One region of the Curtobacterium sp. MCSS17_007 genome, then DNA from elsewhere that is predicted to be linked to it. Evidence: predicted binding sites of a transcription regulator. Region 1 holds the regulator's gene; the other holds the start of a gene.
The links. The regulator HspR, encoded in region 1, represses chaperone genes until heat shock. The targets are predictions, from matches to a motif close to AAGTTGAGTCNNNNNGACTCAACTT.
Positions count from the first base shown of each region.

Region 2: DEJ22_RS00155 (Hsp20/alpha crystallin family protein) is a predicted target of HspR. The motif match lies at 2,223-2,247, and genes of this name have one in related genera.

Region 1 is NZ_CP126257.1:423,149-427,551, forward strand. It holds gene dnaK (molecular chaperone DnaK) at 1-556, shown strand, start outside; gene DEJ22_RS02095 (nucleotide exchange factor GrpE) at 559-1,218, shown strand; gene DEJ22_RS02100 (DnaJ C-terminal domain-containing protein) at 1,242-2,246, shown strand; gene DEJ22_RS02105 (heat shock protein transcriptional repressor HspR) at 2,371-2,781, shown strand; gene DEJ22_RS02110 (GntR family transcriptional regulator) at 2,948-3,607, opposite strand; gene DEJ22_RS02115 (class I SAM-dependent methyltransferase) at 3,750-4,403, shown strand, end outside.
Region 2 is NZ_CP126257.1:29,538-33,940, reverse strand. It holds gene mgrA (L-glyceraldehyde 3-phosphate reductase) at 1-184, shown strand, start outside; gene DEJ22_RS00170 (alpha/beta hydrolase) at 299-1,090, opposite strand; gene DEJ22_RS00165 (phenolic acid decarboxylase) at 1,090-1,617, opposite strand; gene DEJ22_RS00160 (MarR family winged helix-turn-helix transcriptional regulator) at 1,681-2,148, shown strand; gene DEJ22_RS00155 (Hsp20/alpha crystallin family protein) at 2,271-2,714, shown strand; gene DEJ22_RS00150 (hypothetical protein) at 2,729-3,043, shown strand; gene DEJ22_RS00145 (manganese catalase) at 3,140-4,021, opposite strand; gene DEJ22_RS00140 (SDR family oxidoreductase) at 4,064-4,403, opposite strand, start outside.

The sequences.
Region 1 (4,403 bases):
CATCGCTCCGGCTCCCCGTGGTGTTCCGCAGGTCGAGGTCACGTTCGACATCGACGCGAACGGCATCGTGCACGTGTCCGCGAAGGACAAGGGCACCGGCAAGGAGCAGTCGATGGTCATCTCCGGCGGCTCGTCGCTGCCGAAGGAGGACATCGAGCGCATGGTCCGCGAGGCCGAGGAGCACGCGGCCGAGGACAAGGCCCGCCGCGAGGCCAACGAGCGTCGCAACCAGGCCGAGCAGCTCGTCTACTCGATCGAGAAGCTCATCAAGGAGAACGACGAGAAGCTCCCCGCGGACGTCAAGTCCGAGGTGCAGGCGGACGTCGACTCCCTCAAGTCGGCCCTCGCGGGTGACGACGACGAGGCCGTGAAGACCGCGTTCGACAAGCTCAACGAGTCGCAGGGCAAGCTCGGCCAGGCGATCTACGCGCAGCAGGACGCTCCGGCGGCCGGCGGCGAGCAGCCGACCGGTGACCAGGGCCAGCAGCAGGCTGACGACGAGGACATCGTCGACGCCGAGGTCGTGGACGACGAGGACGACAAGGACAAGAAGTAACGATGACGGACCCCCAGGACAACGTGCCCGAGGACCGCGAGCCCCAGGTCGAGGGCGACGCGACCAACGCGCAGGAGCCCGAGGACCTCATCGAGGCGGAGGGGCCGGACGTGGAACTCCCCACGGACGGCCCCGCCGCCGGCGGCCCGCAGGCTGACGAAGCGAACGACCTCTCCCCGGAGGACCAGGCGCTGCTCGACGACGCCGCCCGCGGCATCGAAGAGGACAAGCTGAGCCAGGCCGACCGCGACCTCGTCGCCGACATGCGTGCCGACATGCTCCGCGCGCAGGCCGAGCTGGTGAACTTCCGGAAGCGCGTCGAGCGCGACCGCGAGGCGAACCGCGACGCCGTCATCGCCGAGGTCGTCCGGGCCCTGCTGCCCGCACTCGACGACCTGACCCGCGCGGAGGCACACGGCGACCTCGCCGAGGGCCCCATGCAGGTCATCGCGCAGAAGATCCGCGGCGGCTTCGGCAAGTTCAAGCTGGAGCAGATCGGTGAGAAGGGCGAGCCCTTCGACCCGAACGTGCACGAGGCGATCGTGCAGCTCCCGACGCCGGGTGCGACCGGCCAGACCGTGGCGGACGTCGTCGAGCCGGGCTACAAGCTCGGCGAGCGGGTGCTCCGGGCGGCCAAGGTCGCCGTGGCGGTCCCGGCCTGATCGCGGGAAGGAGGTAGGGATTCATGGCCAGTCAGGACTGGTTCGACAAGGACTTCTACAAGGTCCTCGGCGTCGACAAGACGGCGAGCGACGCTGAGCTGAAGAAGACCTACCGGAAACTCGCGCGGCAGTTCCACCCGGACTCCAACCCGGGTGACGCGGCCGCCGAGGCCCGCTTCAAGGAGATCAGCGAGGCGTACTCCGTGCTCTCCGACAAGGAGCAGCGTGCCGAGTACGACCAGGTCCGCGCCATGGGGTCGGGCGCCCGCTTCACCGCGGGTGGCCCGGGCCAGGGCGGCGGGTTCGAGGACGTCTTCGGTGGGATGTTCGGCCAACAGGGCGGGCAGCGTGTCCGCTTCGGCCAGGGCGGTGCCCGTGGTGGTGCCGGCGGCTTCGAGGACATCCTCGGCGGGATGTTCGGCGGCGGTCAGGGCTTCGGCCAGCCCACCGGCGGTTTCCGCGGGTTCGGAGGACCGACGAAGGGGCGCGACGTCACGGCGTCGACGACCCTCGACTTCACCACCGCGATCGCCGGCGACACCGTCAAACTGTCGCAGGGCAACGGCCGACCGGTGAACGTCCGCATCCCGGCTGGTGTGGCGGACGGGCAGAAGATCCGCCTGCGCGGCCGCGGCGAGTCGAGCCCGGACGGCGGCGAGGCCGGTGACCTCGTGGTCACCGTCAGCGTCCGCAAGCACCCGGTGTTCGAGCGCGACGGGCAGCACCTCCGCGTGGACGTCCCCGTGACGTTCGCCGAGGCGGCACTCGGCGCGACCATCCAGGTCCCCACCCTCGGTGGCGACCCGGTGAAGCTCAAGGTCGCTCCCGGCACCCCGTCGGGTCGCGTCCTGCGCGTGAAGGGCCGCGGTGTCACGACGAAGAACGGCACGGGCGACCTGCTCGCGACCGTCCAGGTCGCGGTGCCGTCGCACCTGTCGGACAAGCAGCGCGAGGCCGTCGAGGCGCTCCGCGCCGCCCTGCCCGACGAGGACCCGCGCGAGGACCTGCTCGCCAAGGCACGCAGCTAGCGCTGCGCGACCAACACCAAGACCGGTCTGGAGGCTCGGTGCGGCTCCGTCAGGAACCGTCACCGGGCCTCCAGACTGTCTCCCAGGACCACGAGGACGACGGAAGGGACGCGTCATGACCGACATGGACGAGAACTCGCCCGTCTTCGCCATCGCGACGGCGGCGGAGCTCGCTGAGATGCACCCGCAGACGCTGCGGCAGTACGACCGGCTCGGCCTGGTCGTCCCCGGCCGCACCCGCGGAGGTTCCCGCCGCTACTCGATGCGCGACGTGGCGCAGCTGCGCGAGATCGCCCGACTCGGCAGCGAGGGCGTGTCGCTCGAGGGGATCCGACGGGTGCTCGACCTCGAGAACGAGAACAAGGCGCTGCGCGACCGCGTGCGGGAGCTCGAGCGTGCCCTCGCCGACCAGATGATCAACCGGCCGGGCGCGCGGGTGTTCGCGGCGACGACGACGGGTGCCGCGGTGTCGCTGCGTGCCGGGATGCGACCGCAGCGGAACACGGCGGTCGTGCTGTACCGGCCCGAGCGCTGACGCCGGCCGGACTCACCACGGCCAGGGCAGGTCGTCCCGCAGCTCAGTCGTCCCGTCCGCGGCGGTGCAGCGAGGGGGCTGGGCTCGCTCGTCCGGTGGCCGACAGGATGTCAGTCGTCGGGCGCGGACGTCCCGGACGACGGCGCGCAGGCATTCCACGCACACCTCAGCGCTCCTTCCGGTCCGGGTCGGGCAGTTGGTGGATCGTCCACGTCGCCCGCTCGGCGAGGCGGCCGTCCCGGCAGTCGATCGCGATCCGGAGCGCGACCAGACCGTTGCGGATCTGCTCCCACGGCAGCGCGTTCCGCACGGCGTCGTGCCGGAGCCGGTAGGTCAGCCCGTCCGTGGCGCTCTCGAGGACGGCGGCGAGCACCGGGTTCTCGCACGCAGCGATGAGGGAGCGGTAGATCGGCGAGAGGGCGTCCCCCCGGCTCGTGGTCCACAGCGGGTCACCCATGCAGTCGAGCAGGAGCCCGAGGCGTCGGAAGAGCACGGACCGCGCACGGTCGTCCATGCCGGGGACGGCGGTCCGGACCACCCCGCCGAAGAGCAGTCCGAGCGCCTGCAGCGTGGGCAGCAGCTCCTCGTGCCGCGGGACGACCACCCGCGTGTACCGGTTCGGGCGGAGTTCGACGAGTCCGAGGTGCGCGAGGTCCGACAGTGCCTCGCGCACCGGGGTCCGTGAGCACCGGAGGCGCAGGGCGAGCTGCTCGTCGTCGAGCAGGGTGCCCGGCGCGAGCGAGCCGTCCATGATCTCGGTCCGCAGGCGTTCCCGCGCCTGGTCGCGGAGCCGCGGTCGCAGCTGGGCGTCTGGCGAAGCGAACATCGGCCCCTCTCGCGCTCGTCTTCCCGCCCGGTGGGAGCGGCTGACCACGAGCGTAGAGCCTTGGGATACCAGGTGCGTCGGTGATATACCGCGGATGTCCACCACGGCACGCTCGCTCGGGGCCACTGGGTACCCTTGGGCGGTGCCGTTCGACTTCGCAGACCACTTCCGGCGCCGCAGCGACGGCGACCAGCCGGACATCGTCGCGATCGACGGCACCGACCGCTTCATGCTCGACGAGGCACCGTTCCTGCACGGCGACGCGCTGCGCCAGCCCGGCGAGGTCGCCGTCGTCGACGACCGCTACGGCGTGCTCACCCTCGGGCTGCTCGCCGTGGACGGAGCGCGCGACGTCCGGGTGGTGCAGGACTCGCTCGTGGGAGAGCGCGCCCTCACGGCGAACGCGGGCACCTTCGGCCGGCGGGGCTTCCACCACCCGGCGACGTTCGAGGACGCCTTCCGCGACGTGCGGCTCGTGCTCCTCCGGCTGCCGAAGTCGAACGACCGGCTCGACGAGGTCGTGCGTGCGATCGCCCGGTGGGCGGCCCCGGACGTCGTGGTCGTCTGCGGCGGTCGCGTGAAGCACATGACGCTGTCGCAGAACGACGTCCTGCGTCGCTACTTCGGCGAGGTCACGGCCTCCCGCGGGCGGGCCAAGTCGCGGCTGCTCATCGCGCAGGACCCGCTGCACGCCGCGGCCGCCCGCGCCGACGTGACGGCACCCTGGCCGCGGCGGGTGCACAACGACGAGCTCGGCATCACGATCGCCGCCCACGGCGGGGTGTTCGCCGGCACG
Region 2 (4,403 bases), 390 kb from region 1:
GCGCGACGAGCGGGTGACCTCGCTCGTCATCGGTGCGTCGCGGGTCGAGCAGCTCGAGCAGAACGTCGCGGCGCTCGGCAACCTGTCCTTCACGGAGGACGAGCTGCGTCGCATCGACGAGCACTCGGTCGGCGTCCTCGACGTCGACCTCTGGTCGGGGGCCCGTTCCGGTCAGGTCAGCTGACGCCTCGACCCCTCCGACTCGGGTCGGATCGCGGAACGCAACGTGGGCGGTTGCTCGCAGCGGTAGGACGCTGCGTGCTGCCGCCCACGTTGCGTGTTGCGGAAGGGGCGACCGTCAGGACAGGCCGAGGCGCTCGTCGAGCAGCGCCAGGAGCCGCTCACGGAACGGGACCGACGACCAGCCGTGGTCCGCACCGTCGACGACCGTGAGTCGCGCGCCCGGCAGGAGTTCGGCGTAGCGGCGCCCGTACGACACCGGCACGATCGCGTCCTCGCTGCCGTGCACCACGTCGGCCGGCCCACGGTAGCCCGACACCGGCCCGTACACGTCGAGGTCGTCCTGCACGTCGGCGATGAAGGCGCTGCCCAGTGGCATCCCGCCGAAGTCGAACCAGCCGCGCTCCCGCACCGGGGCGAGCGGCTGCCCCTGGATCTCGTCGTGCTTCGTGATGTCGTCCACGACGACACCGGCGGGCGACCAGAGCGTGAGCGTCCTGACGAGCGACGGCACCCGCGCCGCGGCGAGCGCCGACTCCACCGCGCCGAGGCTGTGCGCGACGACGTGCACGCCCTGCCCGCGGTCCGCGGCCCGCACCATGGCGACGACCTGCTCGACCTCGTCGCGGATCGTGATGTCGGCGAACTCCCCGTCACTGACGCCCTGGCCCAGCCGGTCGTGGCTGCGGACGACCGCGCCGCGGGCGACCAGGTGCCGTGCGGTCTGCACGAACAGTTGGTGCCCGCCGAGCGCGCTGTCGCTGAAGCCGTGGACGAGCAGCACGGCCGGTGCGTCGGCGGCGGCGCCGTCCTCCGGCTCCCACTGCCAGCCGCGGATCGTGCGGCCGCCGTGGTCGAGCGTGGTCGGGGTGGTACGGGGGTCGACGCCCCGCAGTGGCGCGGCGGCCATCAGTTCGTCCGGTCCGCCCAGCCGGCCGGCAGGTCGCCGGGAGCGGTGTCGACCACGGTCTCGTCGTCCTCGCCCACGTGCTCGAACAGCGTGATGTGCGCGAACTCCGGTACGACGTAGATCGGGTACGTGGGGCCCTCGTCGCGGTACCGCTGCATCTCGTCCAGGTGGTCGTTCTGGAAGAGCACGGTCTTCGACCCGTCGAGCTCGATCCAGCGCGGGAAGAAGATCGTGCCGTGCAGGACGCGCTGCTCGGGGAGCACGTTGACGACGACGCTCGTGCCGGTCGGCTCGTTCCAGGAGACCTTGTAGACGCCGGCGGCGAGCGCCACGAGGTCGACGGTCTGGTCCTTGACCCAGCGACCACCGACGTGTCCGGTGTGGATGCGGTAGTCGATCGTCGTGGCGTTCTTCACGTACATCTCGTACTGCCAGCCGTTGGCGTACGTGTACACGAAGCGGTGGCCGACGATGCCGGACAGGTCCTGGGGCGGCTCGGGGTGCTCGACGGAGGTCTGGATGGTCATGCAGTCGAGTTTGCTCCCGAATTGGTTTTGTTGCAAACATCCACCGCTGCTAGGTTGCCGTGTGTGCAGGGGACGGACGGCTCGGACGCCACGACACAGGTGGCCCGCAGGCTCAGCGACCGCATCGGCCCCTTCCGCCGAGCGCTCCTCCGGACCTCCCGGGCCGTCGCCGACCTCCCCGACGTCCCGGACGCCCAGGTCGAGGTGATGCGCGCCCTGTCCGACAGCACCACCACTCCCTCGGCCCTGGCGCGGCGCCTGGGCCTCGCCCGGTCGACCGTGAGCAACCTCGTCTCGGCGATGGAGTTCGCGGGCCTCGTCGAGCGCCGGCTCGCGCCCGGCGACGGACGACGGACGGAGCTCCGGCTCACCCCCCTCGCCGAGGAACGCCTCACCGCCTACGACGAGGCCTCCACGACCGTGCTCGTCGAGGCACTCGGACGCCTGTCGAGCGAGGACCGGGACGCCCTCGCCGCCGCGCTCCCCGCTCTCGAGCGCCTCCACCGCGAGATCGCGCACCGCGACGTCTGACAGCACGGGCGCACTCCCAGCGGTCTCCGAGCGGCTTCTTGGCACTCCTGAGGGGAGAGTGCTAGAACGGACGGCAGTTGAGTCGAGGGGACTCAACGAGGACCACGAAGGAGTTGATCTCGATGACGATGCAGTTCGACCCGTTCCGCGAGCTCGACCGACTCGCCGGCTCCCTGCTCGGTGCCGGCGCCGGTGCTCCCCGCTCCATGCCGATGGATCTCTACCGCACCGGTGACCACTACGTCCTCGACGTCGACCTGCCGGGCATCGACCCCGGCTCGGTGGACGTCGACGTCGACGGCTCGGTGCTCACCATCCGCGCGGAGCGCACGCTCGGCGCCCCCGAGGGATCGCAGTGGCTCACGCGCGAGCGCCAGCCGGGCACGTTCGTCCGACAGCTGACGCTCGGTGACCACCTCGACACCGCGCGCATCAGCGCCGCCTACGACAACGGCGTGCTGAGCGTCACGATCCCGGTCAAGGAGTCCGCGAAGCCGCGCAAGATCGACGTCACCACCGGTGGCGGGGCGCAGCAGCTCGCGGTCGGCAGCGGTTCCGCCGAGTAGTCCGGAGGGCGCCGGTGACGACAGTCCTCAACGCGCTCCTCGCCGTGGTGGTCGTGACCGCGGGCCTCGTGGTCACGAGCCTCGATCGCCGGACGGCCGCCCTGCTCGGTGCCGGTGGCAGCACGGTGGGCAGCTTCCTCACCTGGGTCGTCGCTCCGCGGGCGTGGACCGACGTGGCGATCGTGCCCTGGGTCGCGGCCGTGGCCGGGACCGTCGCGTGCATCGCGCTCTGGAGCGCGGTGCGCCTCTACTCCGGCATCTTCGAGCCGACGCGCGCACCGCGTGACGACGACACGGCCGCGCTGGCGACGGTCGGTGCGGAGACGTGACGGCGTGACCACGTGACGGACGGGAGGCCCGGTGCCAGCTGGCACCGGGCCTCCCGTCCGTCTGCGGTCACTTCAGGGGACCGACCGGCGGGACCGTCACTCCTTGTTGAACGTGTCCTGCACGAGCCCCGCGGTCTTCTCGACCACGTTGGGGATCTCGGTCGTGCCGTAGAGACGGACGTCCGGGTGTGTGGGCGGCGGCATCGGCACCGAGGTGGTGGGGCCGTCGTGGTACGAGTACTCGCCCTTGCCGTCGAACGACGGACCGCTCGCCCACGGGCCGTCGGCCGCCGCCTTGCCGTCGGAGAAGTTGAGGTACTGGTAGTTGACCTCCTGGTTCTCCTTCGACTGCGGGAAGTTGCTGGGCACGGGGAACCCCTCGACACCCTTCTCGCGGAGCTCGGCCGCGGCGGTCGCCCACATGTTCTGGTGCATGGTGTCGCGGGCGATGAGGAACGAGAGCAGGTCCCGCACGCCGTGGTCGTCGGTCATGTGGTAAAGCCGGGCGGCCTGGACGCGGCCCTGCATCTCGGCGTTCTCGTTGGCGGTGAAGTCGGCCAGCAGGTTGCCGGACGCGGTGATGTACGAGCCCTGCCAGGGGTTGCCGTTGCTGTCGACCGGACGCGCGCCGGCGCCGGCGACGATGGCGTGCTGCACGTCCGTGCCGCCGACGATCGCGGCGACCGTCGGGTCGTCCTGCAGCGCGTCCTCGGTGATCCCGAGCGGGCTCTTCTCGAGCAGCTGCGCGATCATCGTCGCGAGCATCTCCACGTGGCCCATCTCCTCGGCGCCGATGCCGAACACCATGTCCCGGTACTTGCCCGGGATGTGCATGTTCCACGCCTGGAACTGGTACTGCAGGGCGACGGAGATCTCACCGTACTGACCGCCGAGCACCTCCTGCAGCTTCCGGGCGTAGATCGCGTCGGGCTTGTCCGGGGTCGCCTTGAACTGGAGCTCTTGCTTGTGGAAGTACAACTCGTTCTCCTGTCTGGTTGGTGGTGGTGGTCGCTGGGGGGTTCAGAGGATCGGCGTGCCGCCGGTCACGGCGACGCGGGCGCCGGACACGTAGCTGCCGTCGTCGCTGGCGAGCAGCACGTAGACGGGTGCCAGCTCTGCCGGCTGCCCCGGGCGGCCGAGGGGCGACTGCTTGCCGAACTGCTCGACCTCCTCCGGCGGCATGGTCGACGGGATGAGCGGCGTCCAGATCGGTCCGGGCGCGACACTGTTCACGCGGATGCCGCGCTCCCCGAGCAGCTGCGCGAGCGCGGCCGACAGGTTCGCGACGCCGGCCTTCGTGACGTCGTACGGGGCGAGGTTCGGCTTCGGGTTGTCGGAGTTCACCGAGCTCGAGCCGATG